DNA from 4 places in the Staphylococcus sp. Marseille-Q1834 genome. Region 2 is predicted to be linked to each of the others. Evidence: riboswitches for the same ligand, from Rfam matches in the RefSeq annotation. Region 2 holds a riboswitch; each other region holds the start of a gene.

Region 1 (5,124 bases), 190 kb from region 2:
AAATCTTTCCATTATCTAAAGATCGCGCAGACAACTTTATCGCTGGTCACTCAATGGGCGGTTTCGGTACAACAAAATTTGCTTTCACACAAAGTGAGCGCTTCGCGAAAGCAGGCATCCTTTCTGCACCGTTTGACGTTACAATGCTTAAAGATTATGAGTACTATGATTTCTCACCAGCATCTATTCTCGGTGAAAATAAAGACGTCAAAGGGACTGACTTTGATCCATATCATTTAGTAGATCAAGCAGTTAATAACAAACAAGATTTACCAGAACTACTTATTATGTGTGGGACCGAAGACGAACTTTATCAAGATAACTTAGATTTCATAAAATATCTCGATGACAAAGGTATTAACTACGACTTCAGAGAAAGCCCAGGGAAACATGATTATGCATATTGGGACAAAGCCATCAAAGAAGTCATCGAAACATTTACACAAAACTAAACACATAACAAACGCATATATATCACAAGGCAATTTCTATTGAGCTTCGATAGAAATTGCCTTTTTATTTTACTTATAATATGCCTTTAAAATCTCATTGTAAGGGGTGAGTTGGGATAATATTATGATTTTAAGTTTACAAATTACACAACATGAAATATAATATATACATAACTAGCATTACTAGCATGAAAAAGCCCCCAGGCTCCTCAAAGCTGCTGGGGGTTTTTTGTTGTGTCACTTATGTAACGTGTTAATTAGCTTAGCGATTAAACTATCTAAAAATTTAATCACTAAATGACTAATTATACTAGCTACAATGGACACGGCTAGCATTGCTAGCATGGCATCACCTTCATATATTTATTCATCACATATATGGAATTCTATGTGATACATTTCTAGTATAATCCTATTAACGCATTTGTATATATTTTTTATAAGATAAAAATAAAATTTATTTCATCTTTTTAAAAACTGAAAGTAAGAGCCAATAAAAATTAATAAACTGCAATTTAGCAACTATTTAAGAGTCACTATCTTTTAACGTAAGATAGTTGACTTCTTTTTTATAATATACTATCTTATATTATAAGATAGTTAATAAAAAGGTGATGACATGTCAGTATCCAATCAAATGATGAAGGGGCTTTTAGATGGCGCAATACTTGGACTTATAGCAAAAGGCGAAACGTATGGTTATGAAATTTTAGAGAAATTAAAAGAAAATCAGTTTCCTGAAATAAGCGATGGTAGTATTTATCCAGTGCTTCTGAGATTAAGTAAAAAAGGCTATGTGAATACAACTACTCGCAAATCAGACAACGGCGGACCAAAACGTAAGTATTACACTATTTCTGAAAGTGGCAAAGAAGAGTTACAACGTTTTAAAGAAAAATGGAGTTATCTCAACTCAGGAATGAATAATTTATTCGGAGAGTGATGAAGATGCTAAGTAAAGAACAAGAAGACTACTTGTTTAAACTGAAAGCTGAATTATTATTTAGAGGTAAAGACGAAGAAGAAGTACATGCAATTGGTGATGAATTACAAGATCACTTTGAAACAGCAGAGCAAAATGGCGATGATGTTAGCGGTATTTTAAACACGCCTGTGAAAGAGTATGCAGATAACTTTTCCAAAGAAATGAGTTTTACTAAAGGCTTACCTAAGTATCTTACTTATTTCGCAATTTTTATGTTCGCAATCTACACGATTCCGGACTTATTTGATAAAGAATTCTCGCTAACGGTAAGCTATATCTTAAACGTGATTTTCATATTCGTAATAAGTATTATAGCTCCGCTATTTCTTTTGAAAAAAATCTTTATTAAATACGGCGAGCAAAAGAAAGTTTATCTATTTGCATTTATAGGTGGCGCAATCATATTTGGACTTATGATTTTAAGTACCTATATCTCAAAGCATTACCCAATTTATACAATTGCAACTTTATCACAAACACAAAGTATTATATTAGGCATCGTATTACTCGCAATAGTGATGATTGCATGCTTTATCGTTAAACAAAAAATATTCGCACTTATTGCGTTCATCGTTTGCCTACCCAACATCATTGGCCAATTATTTAGAGCGCATAATCATTCAGACAGCCAATTCATTATCGTATCACTCACAGCATCAATCATTTTATTGGCGCTTATGCAAGTAGCATTTTTTGTTCACGCTTATTACACTAATCGCAAAGAGAAGAATTAAAGTATTATTTACTAGCGTTGATTTGAAGATAATATTTTAATAAAGAGTATTAAATCGCGCTTTATAAGAGTTCGTAAAGACTTGTATTAAGGTTTAATGCTTAAACATTGCATTATAGGTTATAAGAATGATAAGAAGTCATTTAAGGAGTGATTTTATGTCTGAGAATCAAGGTAATGGTTGTGTAAAATGTGGTCATACGGAAGTGGAAGAAGGCACGTTATCTGCAACAGGTTCAGGTTTATCAAAGATGTTTGATGTACAACATAACAACTTTAAGACAATTACTTGTAAAAATTGTGGTTATACAGAGTTTTATAAAGTCGATAATAATAGAACAAGTGACATTATTGACTTATTCTTTGGTGGATAAGCGAAGTTTTGACAGTGGCTAATAAAGTCACTGTTTTTTCTGTACACAACAAATCTTAATTTGTAGTAATATGACACGTTTGGTATAATTATGCTTGTAATACAATATCATCTGCTAGGGGTGCTTTAAGTGGCTGAAAGGAGTTTAAGGCTCCAACCCTTTTTACCTGATCTAGTTAGTACTAGCGTAGGGAAGCAAGTGAGTACATTTAAACTAAGAGGTATTAAAGGAACTTGGTTCTTCCGTGTTCTACTTTAATACGTTGAGATACATACATTTGTTTAATATACTTTCGCTTATTTTCTTATGCATTCAGTGTTTAGCTGAATGTTTTTTTGTGCGCAATTTTATATCAGTCATCTGAGATAACCCTAGCGTCTTAGAAAGGTTATGTATATGAAACAAGAATTAATTAAATTTAAAAAGAATTTTCCAGCAAGCACACGTATTTTCAAACAAGGAGAAGACACTGATATCAAAGTACCATTTCGACAAATTGAATTGTCGGATACGCAACTTGAGAATCGCTCTTTCAAGAATGAACCTGTCGTTGTATATGACACAGCAGGTCCATACCACGATGAGAATTACGAGGTAAATATTAATCGAGGACTTCCTAAACTTAGAAGTTCATGGATTGTGGAACGTGAGGACATTGAAAGTTACGAAGGACGCAAGATTCAATCGATTGATAATGGCTTTAAGAAAGATGGACACAAGAACTATGTGGCGCACCCTTTTCATTATCAACCGAAACGTGCAATGAAAGATAAAGTTGTAACGCAAATGCATTATGCGAAACGCGGCATTATTACGAAAGAAATGAAGTTTGTTGCGCTTCGTGAACAAGTGGATCCAGAATTCGTTAGAGATGAAATTGCGCGAGGACGTGCGATTATTCCGAATAACATTAATCATCCTGAATCAGAGCCGATGATTATCGGTAAGAACTTCAAAGTTAAGATTAATGCGAACATTGGTAACTCCGTTGTGTCTTCATCAATCGAAGCGGAAATCGAGAAATTGGTATGGGCCATTCATTGGGGCGCAGATACGATGATGGACTTATCGACAGGCAAGAATATCCATTCTACTCGCGAATATTTAATTCGTAATTCACCAGTGCCAGTCGGTACCGTGCCGATTTATCAAGCTTTGGAAAAGGTGAATGGGATAGCTGAAGACTTAACTTGGGAAGTCTATCGAGACACACTTATTGAACAAGCTGAACAAGGCGTCGACTACTTCACAATTCACGCCGGTGTGTTGTTACATTATATTCCATTAACTGTCGACCGTTTAACAGGCATTGTCTCACGCGGGGGCTCAATCATTGCGCAATGGTGTCTTGCACATCATGAAGAAAGTTTCTTATATACCCATTTTGAAGATATTTGTAAAATCTTAAATAAATATGATGTAGCCGTGTCATTAGGAGACGGTTTACGTCCGGGCTCTATCTATGATGCGAATGATGAAAGCCAAATTGCAGAGCTTAAAACACTAGGTGAGTTAACTGAGATTGCATGGAAGCATGATGTACAAGTCATGATTGAAGGACCTGGGCATATTCCAATGCATAAAATTAAAGAGAACCAAGACTTAGAAGATGTCTATTGTAAAGAAGCACCATTCTATACATTAGGACCTTTAGTTACTGACATCGCACCAGCTTATGACCATATTACGTCTGCTATTGGCGCAGCTCAAATAGCGAGTCATGGCACAGCGATGTTATGTTACGTAACACCTAAAGAACATCTTGGTTTACCGAATAAGGACGATGTTCGCGATGGCGTAGTGACTTATAAAATCGCAGCACATGCGGCTGATTTAGCGAAAGGATTACCAGGCGCGACAGTGCGAGATGACGCAATTAGTAAAGCACGTTTTGAATTTCGTTGGATTGACCAATTTAACTTATCATTAGATCCTGAACGTGCTAGAGAATTCCATGATGAAACCTTACCATCTGAAGCTGCGAAAATTGCGCATTTCTGTAGTATGTGTGGTCCGAAATTCTGTTCAATGAAATTATCCCATGACATTCGTGACTCTTATAAAGAGCAATTAGAAGGTATGAAAGAAAAAGCTGAAGAGTTTAGAAAATCAGGCAATAAAATCTATCAATAATACAAAATGATTTATGGCAGTGGCTCTCGAAGTCACTGCTTTTTTAGTTTTAAAACACTGGGTAAGACTTCGGGTTGTGTGAAGTTAGAGGTAGGGATGTCTAAAATATAATATATTAAGTACCCATTTGTTGTGCATATTTTGTCATAGCTTCAATAGTATCTGTGAACGTAAAAATAGCGATTCTATAATTATCAATATCATCTAAATTAATAAAATCGTCTATATCATCTACATCATTACATAATAAATAAAATCTTTTTATAGCTCTATCAGCGTTAATATTTACTGGATTATTTTCTTCTAAAATTGCTCCTCTGAAATTATCATTGTAATGTTGATTTCGATTAATCTCATACCAATTGTATAATTCATTGACTACGTGAAGTTTACCTTCTTTTTTAACTTCATGCATGAAAAAGTCTTTGTTTATAGTTAATTCACCTT
Region 2 (5,124 bases):
AATATTAAGTGTTGTTATCAGTAAAGGAGCGAGCCTGTCTTTCAGGTTCGCTTTTTTATATGAATTAAATAAGGCGATGGTGCTCCTAAGTTAGCATCATCGCCTTTATACGTTAATTTCTATTATATGGATTAATAAATTGGGTATTGGATATAAATGAATTTGAATTAAATGATATAGATAATAATGAATGTCTTTTTTATTTCTAATTTAGCCCTAAGTGATCTATCAGGGTATGTCCTGTATACGTTGTGCGATATAAACCACGACGTTGTAATTCAGGAACGATTAAATCTACAAAGTCTTCTAAACTATGTGGGAGGGAAGGTGGCATTAAATTAAAGCCATCTGCGACACCTTCGTTGAACCAATGTTCCATTTCGTCTACGATGTCTTCAGGTGTGCCTACTAAGGTTAAATGTCCGCCTCCAGCATTTAAATAGCCAAGTAATTCACGAACAGTCGGTTGTTTATCATTAATGATTTCAAGGATAGTTTCGTAACGACCCTTTGGTCCACTAAATTCCTCAAGTGGGGGTAATTCGGGAACGGGTTGGTCTAGTTCCCAATTACTACAATCTTGTTGAACAAAGAAACTTAACTGTTTCAAAGCCGTTTCAACGGGAAGTAAAGCATCTAGCTCTGCTTTCTTAGCTTCCGCTTCTTCACGTGTACGCCCTACATACGTTACTAATCCAGGAAAGACTTTAATGTATCTTGGGTTATCTGTGTTTTGTTTCATTTGAGCATCTAATCTTTCACGGTAGCGTTGAGCTTGTTTCAAATTCCATGATACTGAATAAACGGCATCTGCATATTTCGTAGCCAACGCAATACCTTGGTCAGATGCGCCTGCTTGCATAGCAACTGGCTTTCCTTGTGGGCTTTGTGGTGTTGTTAGTGGCCCACGTACTTGGAAATATTTACCTTTATGGTGAAGCGGTTGTATCGTTGTCGTATCCATCAACGTCCCAGCTTCACGATGAGGTTGAAAGTCTTCCGTAGTCCATGACTCAAACAATCCATTAACGACGCGGGCGAATTCGTCCGCCTTTTCATAGCGAACAGCATGCTCAGGCAATGCCTCCATACTATGGTTCTGAGCCTCCACGTCTGTCATAGAAGTTACTAAATTCCAACCGACACGGCCGCCAGTGATATGGTCCAAGCTTAATAACTGACGCGCTGCCGTGAATGGATTTGAAAATGTACTCGAGATAGTGGGCACCAAACCGACATGATGTGTCACTTGGGAAATAGCTGTTAAGTTAATGAGGGGGTCAAACCAGAAACTCGGCATCGTGGTGAAACCTGGATTGAAGGCCTGATTATCCGCAAAGAAGACGACGTCAAATAGTCCTTGCTCAGAAAGTTGAGCTAGCTCTTGATAATAGGTAATATCACCAAGACGTTCAACACTTGAGTAAGGTTGTTGCCAAGCTGCCTGATGGTGACCACACCCATAAATTAAAATACCAATGTGTAATTGCTGTTTCTCTTTCGTCATAATGAATCACTAACACTCCAGTTTGTTGTTGGGATTTTGATTAAATAGAGAATAATGCGCTTAATGAAAACGTCGCATTTAACTCTAAGTGGTTTAGTTCATTGTTAAACCGCCATCAACTGTAATGTTTTGTCCTGTAATACCGTTGGCTGCTTCAGAACTTAAGTACGCTACCATATTTGCCACATCTTGAGGTGTTGTCACTTTACGTAAAGGTGTTGTTTGAGCGATTAAGTCAAATACTTCTGGTGTGGTTACTGCACTGGCGTCAGTTGTCTTTAATAAACCACCAGAAACCATATTAGCTGTAATACCATATTGACCTAATTCAGCAGCGATATTACGTGTGAAACCAATTAAACCTGCTTTTGCAGTTGTATATTCATGATATGGGACAACAGGATTTTGGAATAAGTTTGTACCAATACTGATGATGCTACCAGCGTTACGTTCGATAAATTGAGGAACTACACTTTGAGCAACGTTAAATGCTGCTTTTAACGTACCATCAATTTGTTGTTGGTAATCTTCCCAGCTTAAGTCTTTGAATGCTTTTTGAGCAACGGGATCGAACTTGAAGTTAACTAATGCATTGTTCACTACTACATCGATTTGTCCGAAGTGAGCTGTTGCTTCTTTCACTAAACGGTCCACTTCTTCACGTTGTGTCACGTCTGCTTGTAGTGTGATTGCGTTGTCGCCTAATTTGGTTGCTAACTGTTCAGCAGCTTCTTTACTCTTATTGTAATTAATGACAACTTGAAATCCTTGTGACACTAATGTTCTTGCGATGACTGCGCCTAAACCACGGCCGCCGCCTGTTACTAATACTGTTCTTGCCATTGCACGAGCCTCCATCACTTTGATTTTACAGTAAAAAAATACGCAACCTTCGTTAGGAAAGTTGCGTAAATAATAGATATGTATATATAAGCAAGAGATTAACACACGTGTTATCCCTATTATCATCTAAAATTTATCCCACACTTTCCTACGCTAGTATGAACTAGTTCAGGTTCAAAGGGTTCGAGGACATGCCTCATCTCAGTTAAAAAACACCCCTAGTGCATATATTAATACTATATTTACAATGTATAATTTTTAAATTTAGAAGTCAAGGCAATTGTATATAGTAGGTCATCTTGCTCCAGTTTTTCATTTTCAACCGAAAAATGAGCGTCGTATTATAAATTTCATAGGTTAATTAATCTAAATTAATTAAAAGTTGATTTGTAAACTTTATCAAAAGTTATTAAAATTAAAAACGAACAAGTTTTATGATTAAAAAAAGTATTGGAAATTATTTTAATGTATATGTGCGCCATATAGTAAGATTTATTCATTTTTCAATCTAAAAAAGGAAATATAAACGTTGAATGCAAGTGAGGATTTAACGTTTTTTTATTGCAAAGAATGAATGATGATTGCAATTTATAAATTTTTTATAAGGAGAGAGAAAGAAGTATGAATTGGCTAGCAGTCCTATTATTCTTAGGCGTAGTTATCGGCATTAGTATTTATGCGTATTGGCGCTCGAAAAAAGTACAAACCGATAGCGCAGACGGTTATTTTATGGGAGGCAATACCTTAACAGGTTTCACCATTGCTTCAACGATTATCATGACCAACCTATCGACGGAACAACTAGTGGGTCAAAATGGTCAAAGTTATGGTAAAGGCATGGAGGTAATGGCGTGGGAGATTACTGCTGCCGTAGCGGTCGTCTTACTAGCATGGGTCTTCCTTCCTAAATATTTACGCTATGGTGTTTCTACCATTTCTGAATTCTTAGAGATGAGATACGATACATTTACGAAACGCTTTGTATCCATCCTATTTATCTTTACGCATGTAGTGTCATTTATGCCAGTTGTCTTATACTCAGGTTCTTTAGTATTTAATAAAATGTTCTACGTGGGAGATTATTTAGGCGTAAGTGACACAACAGCGACGATTATTATTTCACTAACAATCGGTATTATTGGGGTACTTTACCTCTTTGTAGGTGGTTTATCTATTAGCGCATTCAGTGATTCCATTTACGGTATCGGCTTAATCGTTGGCGGTTTAATCGTAACGTTAATTGGTTTACATCACGTGGGCGATGGTGGATTCGTCAAAGGTTTCGATCATATCGTTCAACATACTCCAGAGAAACTGAATGCATTCGGAGCAGTAAATTCAAATATCGTACCATGGCCAACATTATTCTTTGGTATGTTTTTCAATAACTTATTCTTCTGGTGCGCAAATCAAATGATTGTTCAAAAAGCACTAGCCGCTAAAAACTTAAAAGAATCACAAAAAGGTGCCATTTACTTAAGTATCTTTAAAATATTTGGACCTATCTTCACAGTGATTCCTGGTATCATTGCATATAATTATTTCAATGGTGGTATTGATAAAAACGATAATGCCTACCCAGCACTTATCCAAAGCATTTTACCAGATTGGTCATTAGGTCTCTTTGGTGCCGTAATCTTTGGTGCAATACTAAGTTCATTTGTTGGTTCATTAAATAGTACAACGACATTATTCACATACGATTTCTATCAACCCATCTTTGGTAAGAAAGCATCAGATAAACACATTGCCCGCGTAGGGCACGTAGCGACAGTTGTTATTGGTGCTATCTGTGTTGGTCTGTCACCATTCATTTCATTATTCCCAAGTGGTTTATATGCGATTGTTCAACAATTTAATGGTGTTTATAGTATGCCTGTGCTTGCATTAGTACTCGTAGCATTTTTCTCTAGACGTACCTCTAAGTTAGGTGCTAAAATAGCACTGTTTACACATATTATTTTATATGTCATTGTAAGTTTGGCATTCCCACAAATTAATTATCTCTATACATTTAGTGTCATCTTCTTTATTGATTTAATCATTGTACTTATTTTCAATAAATTGAAACCATCTAACGAATTTGACTTAAATACTAATAACGCTAAAGTGGACATCACACCTTGGAAATATCGCTATATTGCCGGTAGTATCATTTTAGCTTTAGTCGTGATTATTTATATCATCTTCTCACCATTAGTGCTAGCTAAATAAAGCACATTCATGTATAGCGTGTACGTTTAAAGATGCAATTTACCTTTAAACGTACACCTTTCGTTTATTTTTTTGAAAAAGGAGGGAGTCAACCTAATGTACACAATTGGACTCGTACCTTCGCCAGGTGTGGCACGCAAACATGTCGACCGTGCGATACCCAAGATACAAGCCTTACTGCAACAACATATTGATAGCAACACTGAGTGGCATTTCGAAACCAAGGTTGATTTATTAATCGGCTCAGCAGAGGATGTACACGAAAGTATAGACAAAGCTATCGAGTTAAAAAAGCAATATGAATGGGATATCGTTGTGTGTATTACCGACTTACCAAGTATCTCAGGTAACAAAGTTGTAATTAGTGACTTTGACAATGAACAACAGGTTGCCATGTTATCGATGCCTTCATTAGGCTGGGTCAATTTAGAACGCAAATTAGTTAAAAGTATTACCTCATTAATTGAACAGTTGTACTACAATAAGCCTAAATCACATCCGAATGTGTCACTTTTTATCCGTCCGAAAGCGGTAGAGCCTAGTGAGGATGACAGTACAAA
Region 3 (5,124 bases), 1.1 Mb from region 2:
TTAAACAGTCTGAAAGCACTTGTGCCTTCAATATGATAATAATATTCTCTTTCTTCTAACGCTTGTTTAAACAAACTTTCGAAAAACTGAGTATTAATGACTTCGTTTTGGTCATAACTCAATACCCACCCTAAACCTTTATGTTGACGTCCAACATATGCAGTTGCAATGTATTGATCACTTTCAGTCATTAGATAAAATAAGTCGCCTTCTTTTAAATGGTCGTGTTGATAAATATCTTCTTCATCGACTAACGGATATTGATTTAAATATTTTGTTTCTTTTCCTTTATTTAAAGTTGCTATTTTCATTTCTAACGCTCCTATTTAAATCATATTTTTATTAGAAAATCTTTCCATTATACGTTCTTGTCTATTTTAACAAAATTAAATTTCACTTTATACTAAACAAAACTAAATAAAATAACTCCCCTCAAAGTTCTTCATTTTTAAAACTTTGAAGGGAGTTAATCATATACGTGATGATATTAAGGACGATCTCTTAACTGTAGCGTAAAGGCAATAATGACTGGTATTAACATAATGATTAATGTCGGTGTGATAAATATTGATAAAAGCAGACCGTGAAGCATAATGTTAATGAATTCTGTTAGTAATTTAAAGAATAAAATACTAATCATAAAGAGTTGTAAATAGTAGAATTTACCTCTCAAGTAATGTGTGAATGTAGTAGCTATATAAATAATGATAATAAACATTAGTAATAATAATGTTACCCATTCAACAACATATTGTGTTTGCGATAATTGCCATTCACCAGACACAAATAATGAATTTCGATTGTTAAATTCTATAAATGTAAATAAGAATAAAACAAAACCACAGAAGATTTCTACATACGCTGGTTTAATCCATTTAGGTCGACGCATCCAATTAGGAATATCGTCTTCTTGAATATCAAACACATTTTTAAATTTACTTTTGAATTTATCGCGTTTAGATCTAATTTTTTCTAAGTCTACACTTCTTCTCGTCTTATGTGCATATTCTGATGTTTTATCTTGAAGTTGTTTGAAATGAACTTTAGATTGAGTCGATACATTTCCTTTAGTAGTTCTTGATAATTCTGGTTCTTCTTCCCCTAATTCTTCCTTAGTTAATGGAAGTGATCTTCTTAAGAATAAGAAGTTCCAAATAGATGCTTGAGCTAATAGCCACATCACTAAGAAGAAAGTATCTACACTTAAAATATCAATTGGTGCAATTTCATTTGCGTCAATTTTGCCGTATAAAGAAATTTGAGTAATTAAATAAGCAATACCATATGAAACAATAATCCATAGATAGTGACTTTTTCTATTTTCGCTATAAAGTTCATCTTTATAGACGATATAGCCTGTATGGATAACAAATGGAATGACGAAAATCACTGCCCAAAAACCATATACTTGCGTCATTAATGTAATTGTAATAAGGAAATATAGAATTCCAATAACTAAAAAGAAAATTGAGATGTCGTAATCATATTTCGTAGTTCTATATAATGTATAACCAATTAACATTAAAAGAATACCAAACAAAATAATGATGACTGCACTAATAATAGGAAAGTTGCCTATGAATCTACTCATCACTCTAATTATTTCACTAAAGAATGCATTAAGAAAATCCCATAAATTATGTATCCTTAATTCAGCTTTATTTTTATCTTTTAGTTGTTTAATTAAAGGTAAATTGATTAGGATAATGAGACCCGTGAAGAGTGAAACGATACCGATTAAATAACTATAGATAATCTCGGTGTGTTTCTTAAGAAAAGACATACTGTTCACCTCAAAATTTATTATATATGAAGATTTTCATCTTGTCTTTAATAAAAAAATAAAATACTTCTCTAGACCTATTTAAGTTTAACCTACTTTTTATTGGGTAAACAATAGATGTAACAATTATTCAACGAGGAGTGTTGTATGATGACAAACGAAGATGCTAAAAAAACAGCAGCTGAACAAGCTAAAGAAGCTGAAGACAAATTAAAAGAACAAAAAGAAGAAAAAACTGACGATCTAGAGCAAACTAAGCAAGATGTTCAAGATACTTTAGATTAATTTAATTTTTTGCTACCAGTCAATTATTCATTGACTGGTAGTTTTTATTTTTTCAATTTTTTCTTTAAAATATATTTAAATTTAAAAGCATCTTGACAATATTTCTTAAAAGTCATACATTTAAGTTAAATTAAATATTCAACGCACTAGGGGTGTGTATACTGAGATGAGGAGTATCCTCGAACCCTTTGAACCTGATCTAGTTAAAAGCTAGCGTAGGAAAGTGTCGCTAATATAAATAATTGTAATACATACATAATGCATTTTATTTAAATTCACGCACAACTTTCTACGGAGGGTTGTGCGTTTTTTAGGAGGAAGTAGTATGTCAAAAGGTTTAAAGCTATCAGAAATCTTAGTAACGGTGCTGATTGCTGTTGTATTTGCAATTATTTATAACTTATGGTGGTTACCATATAATTTTGCTCAAGTAGCAGGGATTCATTTAGAGCAATTAACTTATGGTGTATGGTTCATGGCTGCTGTAGTAGCATATTTAATCATTCCTAAACCAGGAATTGCTTTAATTGCTGAATTTGCTGCTGGAGCTGGTGAAACAATCGTAATGGGGAAATTTGATATTCCGACTATTGTTTACGCAGTTTTACAAGGTTTAGCTTGTGAAATTGTTTTTGCTATTTTCAAATATAAATCACGTTCATTAATGGTAGCTGCTTTAGCTGGTTTAGCAACTGCATTAATATCATTCCCAGTTGATTATTACTATGGTTATTTAAAAGATGTAGCTACATGGAACTTAGTGTTATTTATAGTTTTCCGAGCAATTAGCGGAATTGTACTTTCAGGAATATTATCTTGGTTAATTGTTAAAGCACTTGATCAAACTGGTGTAACCAAATTATTCCGCCCTGCTTCTCAAAAAGATTACGACAACCTATAAGGGGAAATTCATGTGTTAAGAGTTAAAAATTTACGCCTAAAATACCCAAATGGTAATCGAAAAATTTTCGATAACTTAAATATAGAAATTAAAGATAAACAAAAAGTGCTTTTACTAGGTCCTTCTGGATCTGGTAAAAGCACATTGCTTAATGTTTTAAGTGGAATCGTTCCTAATCTTATTGAACTTCCTATGAAGTATGATGAATTAGAAATCGATTCACAATCTGGTGTAATCTTTCAAGACCCAGACACACAATTTTGTATGCCTAAAGTATATGAAGAATTAGCATTTGTACTTGAAAATAAACAAGTGCCTCGTCATGAAATGGATCAACAAATTGAAAATGCCCTTGCTTCTGTAGATTTAAATGTTACAGATGATACCTTTGTTAATCACTTAAGTGGCGGTATGAAACAGAAATTGGCAATAGTAGAAACAATTCTTCAAGAAGCGAACACACTTTTCTTAGATGAGCCTACTGCTATGTTAGATGTAGATGCTACAGCAGATTTATGGAAAAAACTAATCCATTTGTGGACAGATCAAACTGTACTTATTGTGGAACATAAAGTGGAACATATTTGGGAATATGTTGACCGTGTTATTTTAATGAATTACGAAGGTGAAATTATCGCAGATGATACACCTGATTACATACTTCAAAATTGCGAAGCATTACTTACAGAATATGGAGTTTGGCATCCTCATGCCTGGGCACACGCACCAAAGTCAAAATCACTATCGCCTAATAAAAATGAAGTATTATTAGATTTTAAAAATGGTGAAATTATTCGTGGAAAAAATAAATTGTTTGCTGTAGATGATTTTAGTGTTCATCCGGGAGAATGGATTACTATTACTGGTAAAAATGGAGCTGGAAAGACTTCTCTATTAGAATCTATTCTTCAATTAATTAAATATAGAGGACAAATGTTCTATCAAGATAAACAATTGAAAAAAATTAAGGATGCTGCTAAACACATGTATCTAGTTTATCAAAATCCAGAACTTCAATTTATTACGAATTCTGTCTATGATGAAATTAATATTCATTACAATCATTTAGATCGAAAAGCAGCAGATAATGAAACTCAACAATTATTAAAACTCTTACATTTAGAGAATGTAAAAGAGCAACATCCGTTTGAATTATCAATGGGCCAAAAACGACGTTTAAGTGTAGCAACCGCTCTAAGTTCAAAAGCTGATGTCGTTTTACTTGATGAACCTACATTTGGTTTAGATAGTCATAATACATTTCAATTAATAGAGTTATTTCAAGAACGCGTTTCTAATGGACAAACAATTATTATGGTTACCCATGATCCGGAAATTATTCGCCGTTACCCAACTCGTCGATTAAACGTTGAAAATGGACAACTTAAAGAGATGGCAGGTGAACTTCATGTTTGAACGATGGAAAAAACATTACACATTCGTTGATGATGTCAATATCATCACTAAATTATTACTTGGAGTATCTTTATTCTTCTTTGTTATCTTTGTTCATAATTTTGATTATATGATTTATATAACATTATTAATGTTCATTTTTTTACTTGCTTTTAATGGCACTGCTTTTAAAATTACCGGTTCATTTATAGTTGTATCTTCATTATTTGCATTATTGTCTTCTTTATTTATGATTTTATATGGCGATGGTACCCACATGATATTTAAATGGGGAATTATTCAAGTTAGTACAGAAAGTATCGTTAGAGGACTTCATTTATCTCTACGTACAATAACTGTTTCTATGTTTGGTGTCTTAATCGCTTTAACTTCGCAAATTGTCATGATTTTTTATAGTTTAATGCAACATTTAAAAGTTAAACCTAAAATCGCTTATGCGTTTATGGCTGCGATTAGAATGGTCCCTCTCATTTTTACATCATTCATTCAATTGAGACGTTCACTAAAAATGCGTTATCAAATGATAGATGCTTCAAATTATAGAGGACTTAAACGTCTCAAACATTTATTAATCCCAATCTTAAGTCAAAATATCCGTCGTGCACATCAATTATCTGTGGCAATGGAATCAAAAGGCTTTAAAGATGGTCCAAGAACGTATTATTACAAAGCACCTTTTTCTTATAAAGACATTTTATTTGTAATCTGCGTTGTGGCCATTTTAATCATTGCATTTTAT
Region 4 (5,124 bases), 210 kb from region 2:
AGGCCAGCCACAATGCCGTGAGAGAAGACGAGTTGTTCTTGAGGAAAAGTATAACCAAAACGTCGTTCAGTCCACGAAACGAAAGCTTCATAATACTCTGAGCCAAAAATATTAGTATAGCCTAGAATTTTTTTATCTAATCTATCACGTATAGCATCTAAAACTACCTCTGGTGTGGCAAAGTCCATATCTGCAACCCACATGCGAATCAATTCATCATTATCTGCTATATCTGAAACGTCAGCATCTCCAAATAAATAACCTTTGTAACCTTCCACATTCATAGCATTGGTATAGCGACGCTCTATAACTTCATCAAAATTGTAATTCAAAGTATCCCCTCCTGAAATTTATTTTCTTAATTATCATTTTAATACTTATTATTTTTAAATTCACTTTTTTAAAAAAGAGCATTATAGCCACCTATTTAAAAAAGCTATTTCCCCAAATACTGAGAAAATAGCTTTTTAGACTCTACTAAGCTAGGCCATCAATAACATAAGTGACGCCTAGTACTGCGAATGTGAAGGCAATCATTAATGATACGAAGATCATACCCATCATTGGATTAAATAGTAAGAGAATTCCTAAAATAAGACCTAGTATATTGACAATAATAGATAAAAATCGTAAGCGATTTTGATGAGAGATTGTAAATAAACCAATAGTTGAACTTACAATAAACCATGCTGCGAACATGAAGACGAAGAATTCAGAACTTGCGCCTACGTTAAACTTTACTAATAACCCAAAAATGATATCGATAATACCAATAATAATGATTAAACCTGTACCGCCTCCAGCTAACGCTTTCGTCGCGCGTCTGAATAACAGTTGGATGATACCGTTAATAAAAATAAATAAACCGATTAACCAAGTTAATGTATAAAAGTTCTTTACAGGATAGCTAAATATAATAATTGCTACTATAAGGAGCAACGTTCCCATAATCAAACTTGACCATTTCAATTTGCCGTTGTTTTGTGACAATATAATAACTCCTTCCAACTAACAAAAACAATAACTTAAGTATAGTCAAGTTATAACTTGGTAACAATAAATAATACTTAAATATTAAAGTGATATATTTTATAATGCATCAATATCATCTTTAGTGGAACTTCGGTATAGATTCGTCACCCCTGTTTTTTCTAGTGCTTTTACAATATAATATCCAAATGCACCTGACAAAAATGTTCCACTTAGAATTCTAATCGTGTACAGCAAAATTATATTCCAAGTTGCTAACTCTCCCAAATAATTGAATAACCAATCAACTGGTATAGTAAATATTCCAGCAGTTGCACCAGCTAACATAGCCACTGCTAGTTTAGTAGATTTATATTTAAAAATTAAAAATATAATTTCACATGCCAAGCCTTGAGCTAAACTATGTAATAATATAGACATATTGATATCACCTGATAAAATTGTCTCCCCAGCTCCTGCAGCTAATTCTGCTAATAAAGCTACACCAGGTTTGCGAATTATTAGAAATGCTACAACCGCAGCGATAAACCAAAGTCCATAGGCTATTTGATCTAAGTGTAGTCCTAAAGGCTTTAACGCTGCCACAGTTAATCCTACACCTTTATAAATTAATCCAAAAATAAAACTAATTAAAACAGTAACTAATATGTCTGCCAGACTTAACTTTTTCAACGTTTTCTTACTCCTTTACACAATTGTGCAGAGAATAGTACATAAAAAAACACAAACTTATCTAACTAGATAGTTTGCGCATATAAAAAAGTATATATTTTTATTATTGATATATACTTCCCTACGCTAGTGCTAACTAGTTCAGGTTCGAAGGGTTTGGATTGCTCCATCTCAGTTTAAAAACACCCCTAGTACTTATATCTGCCTTAATTTAAATATAGTTTTCTTTTATTTTTTTGTCAAAAATTAGTTTTGATATTTAATTCACATTTCAATATAATATTAATAAGACTAAAATTATATATCACTATGGGTGCTATTTGCTGAGAGAAGTTGATAACTTCAACCATTGAACCTGATATGGCTAAAACCAACGTAGGAAAGTGATTTTAGATAGATAATATCCACTAAAGCAGGGAGCACTATAATTGTGTCTCTCTGTTTTTATATTATAAAGGAGTAGATATAAATGACCTTTGATCAAATCAAACAGTATATTTATCAATTTATTGAATATGGAAGCTCAAATGATTTCCCTACAGTTGCTTTAAAGCTATTTGAGTTTCAATATAATGAAAACCATGACTATCAAAAATTTTGCTTATCTCAAGGTAAAACGCCTCAGACAGTTAACGATTGGAAAGATATTCCAGCTGTACCAATTAATGCTTTCAAACATGCAACATTTAGTGCTATACCACCTAAAGAAGCTCAATTTGTCTATATGACTAGTGGTACTACTAGCGGAATTAAAGGTAAGAATTACCATAAAGATTTAGATGTTTATGATTTAGCTATGACTTCCTTTTTCAAAAAAATGTTCCTTTCAGATTGTAGTAAAATTGAAATGTCTATATTATTCCCTACTCCTCAAGAATTACCGAATTCTTCATTAGCTCATTACCTTGAAGTTGCAAAGTCAACATTTGGAACGGTAAATAGTGCTACTTATATAGATAAAAATGGAATTCAATATTCTGAACTCATTAAAGCTTTAAGACAATCTGAAGCACATAAAACTCCGTTTGCTTTACTAGGAGCGAGTTACAGCATTGTTCACTTAATAGAATATCTAGAAGAGCATAATTTAGCTTTTAAATTACCTGTAGGTAGCCGAGTATTAGATACTGGAGGTTACAAAAATCGCTCAAAAGAGCTACCTCAACAAGAATTTTACGATAAAGTATCAAATCTATTTAATATTCCAAAAGATATGTGTATTAATATGTATGGCGTCACTGAGTTAAGTACTCAATTTTATGACAAAGGAAATGAAACCTCTCCATCAATTAAATTCGCACCTCATTGGTGTCGAAGTCGTGTGGTTAACCCTATGACCATGGAAGATGTTGCTTATAATGAAAAAGGTATTTTAATCCATTATGATTTAGCAAACTATAATTCTGTTGCAACAATAATGATGGAAGATGTTGGAGAGCCTACTCAAGAAGGGTTTATTTTACATGGAAGAACTGAAGGAGCATTAGCAAAAGGTTGCTCATTAGCTGTTGAAGAATTTTTAAATTCTAAAAATTAAGGAGATACATATGAAGCTAAAAGTAGGACATGTTCCTTTTATAGACAGTCACGAATTAAGCTATAAAGAAATCAAATTTCAGAATTATACTGCTTTAGTACCTGATTTGACTAAAGCTCAATTAGAATTCGTTTGTTCTAAAATAAAAGAAAATAGAATAAATTTACAAAATTATTCAACTACTAAAATTATTAATTTAATTGATACAGCTATTCATATTTTTTTAGATTCACAGTCTAAATGGCGAAAAAGTATTGATGAAATAATACCTCAAATTACTGGCTATAGTTCAGAAATTCTTAAAGTAGGATTTACTAAATACTTAACTACTTTCAGAAAATATGAACTTCAGCAGTTCATATCAGAAGATTTTTATAATCCTAATATTTTAGAGCAATTTGTTCCTAATCATAAAGGGGGATTCTCAAAGGCCATTGCGCCAGATATTATCACTCACATATGGTCCGGTAATGTTCCAGGCCTTCCTTTATGGAGTCTAATCAGCAGCTTAATAGTTAAGTCTGGAAGTATTTGTAAGTTACCTAAGTCTGAGCCTTTTATTGCTAGCTGGTTTGTTCAACTTTTAACTGAAATCGACCCAATTATTGGAAATAGTATAGCAATTATTTATTGGCCTGGAGGCAATACTGAACTAGAAGATATTGCCATCAATCATTCAGATATCATAATGGGATATGGAAATAATGAGATTTTAAATAAAATTTCTAAACGTATTCCTATTACTAAAAAGTTTCTTAGTTATGGCGAAAAAGTAGGTTTAGCTATAGTAAGCCCCGAAGCTTTAAAATCTAATAAAGTTCAAAAGAACGCTAAAAACTTAGCTTTAGAAATAATGCGATACGATCAACAAGGATGCTATTCTCCACAAATGATATTTGTACAAAAGAGTGCTCAAATTAGTCCTAAAAATTTTGCTCAAATGGTGAGTAGCGCCCTACAACAATTAGAGAAACAATATCCTTTACGTCCACTCTCTTTAGAAGAGAGTATAGAACGTGCTCAAAGAATTAAAGAAATTGAGACACAATCAATTTTTGAGGACAATTTAAAATTATACAAAAATCAAAAATCCTCATGGGTAGTAGTTTATCAAGAAAATCACCTCTTTTACCCTACCCCTTTAAATCGTTTTATTCGAATCATGCCATTTAATTGCATAAATGAATTAGTACAATTAATAACTCCTTATAGAAAATACATACAAACTATAGGGATAGCAGGTTCTAAAGAAACAGTATTTGATTGGTGTGAAAAGCTATCTTGTACTGGAGTCAGTCGTTTTACTAGTCTTAAATCAATGACTCTACCTGAAGAAGGATGGCATCACGATGGCGGTTTTAATCTAAAAGATTTAGTTTCTTATGTAGATATTGAACAAGATTTATTAAGTGACAGTGAAAACTATGTAGAATATGAAATTTAGTGAATGAAGGATTGAATTTAATGAATCATTTTCAAAATAAAGTTATTTTAATTACTGGTGGAAGTAGAGGCATTGGTCGTGCAATTTCGTTAGCATTCGCAAAAGAAAAAGCAACAGTCATAATTAATTACAAAACAAATAATAGTGCTGCAAGCCAGACAGTTCAGGAGTGCAAAAATCTTGGAGCTAATGTCGAAGTTATAAAAACTGACATTAGTAACAAAGATGAAGTTCAAGATATGGTTGAATGCATAATTAAAAAGTATGGTAAAATTTCTTGTTTAGTTAATAACGCATTTGCTCCATTCAAATTTGATGCTGAAAATCGCCTAATGGCAGATGAAGTTTCTTGGGAGGAATATGATTCACAATTTCAAGGTGCTATTAAATACGCTCATAATACTATTCAATGTTGTCTGCCTTATCTTAAAGAAGAAGTTGATAGCTCGATTATTAATGTTACAAGTAATTTAACTAAGCG

What was found. A riboswitch is a leader RNA that binds a small molecule or an ion and turns the genes downstream of it on or off. The one in region 2 is predicted to bind thiamine pyrophosphate.
Region 1: linked by a shared signal. The riboswitch ahead of thiC (phosphomethylpyrimidine synthase ThiC) and the one ahead of LIX58_RS05965 (3-oxoacyl-ACP reductase) in region 2 are both predicted to bind thiamine pyrophosphate.
Region 3: linked by a shared signal. The riboswitch ahead of LIX58_RS00800 (ECF transporter S component) and the one ahead of LIX58_RS05965 (3-oxoacyl-ACP reductase) in region 2 are both predicted to bind thiamine pyrophosphate.
Region 4: linked by a shared signal. The riboswitch ahead of LIX58_RS05025 (long-chain fatty acid--CoA ligase) and the one ahead of LIX58_RS05965 (3-oxoacyl-ACP reductase) in region 2 are both predicted to bind thiamine pyrophosphate.

Annotation. Positions count from the first base shown of each region.
Region 1 covers NZ_CAKASN010000001.1:1,010,320-1,015,443, forward strand. Annotated here, with positions in the region: gene LIX58_RS05095 (alpha/beta hydrolase) at 1-452, shown strand, start outside; gene LIX58_RS05100 (PadR family transcriptional regulator) at 1,072-1,395, shown strand; gene LIX58_RS05105 (hypothetical protein) at 1,401-2,171, shown strand; gene LIX58_RS05110 (zinc ribbon domain-containing protein) at 2,329-2,544, shown strand; TPP riboswitch at 2,651-2,754, shown strand; gene thiC (phosphomethylpyrimidine synthase ThiC) at 2,941-4,677, shown strand; gene LIX58_RS05120 (hypothetical protein) at 4,793-5,124, opposite strand, start outside.
Region 2 covers NZ_CAKASN010000001.1:1,202,569-1,207,692, forward strand. Annotated here, with positions in the region: gene LIX58_RS05955 (DUF4064 domain-containing protein) at 1-8, shown strand, start outside; gene LIX58_RS05960 (LLM class flavin-dependent oxidoreductase) at 206-1,507, opposite strand; gene LIX58_RS05965 (3-oxoacyl-ACP reductase) at 1,601-2,350, opposite strand; TPP riboswitch at 2,479-2,580, opposite strand; gene LIX58_RS05970 (solute:sodium symporter family transporter) at 2,972-4,564, shown strand; gene LIX58_RS05975 (5,10-methylene-tetrahydrofolate dehydrogenase) at 4,661-5,124, shown strand, end outside.
Region 3 covers NZ_CAKASN010000001.1:132,596-137,719, forward strand. Annotated here, with positions in the region: gene LIX58_RS00785 (class I SAM-dependent rRNA methyltransferase) at 1-311, opposite strand, end outside; gene auxA (lipoteichoic acid stability factor AuxA) at 488-1,783, opposite strand; gene graF (glycopeptide resistance-associated protein GraF) at 1,934-2,068, shown strand; TPP riboswitch at 2,207-2,307, shown strand; gene LIX58_RS00800 (ECF transporter S component) at 2,394-2,969, shown strand; gene LIX58_RS00805 (ABC transporter ATP-binding protein) at 2,982-4,385, shown strand; gene LIX58_RS00810 (energy-coupling factor transporter transmembrane component T family protein) at 4,378-5,124, shown strand, end outside.
Region 4 covers NZ_CAKASN010000001.1:996,156-1,001,279, reverse strand. Annotated here, with positions in the region: gene LIX58_RS05040 (3M3SH-releasing C-S lyase) at 1-332, opposite strand, end outside; gene LIX58_RS05035 (DUF308 domain-containing protein) at 478-990, opposite strand; gene LIX58_RS05030 (ECF transporter S component) at 1,090-1,662, opposite strand; TPP riboswitch at 1,764-1,862, opposite strand; TPP riboswitch at 1,962-2,061, shown strand; gene LIX58_RS05025 (long-chain fatty acid--CoA ligase) at 2,132-3,199, shown strand; gene LIX58_RS05020 (acyl-CoA reductase) at 3,210-4,643, shown strand; gene LIX58_RS05015 (SDR family oxidoreductase) at 4,664-5,124, shown strand, end outside.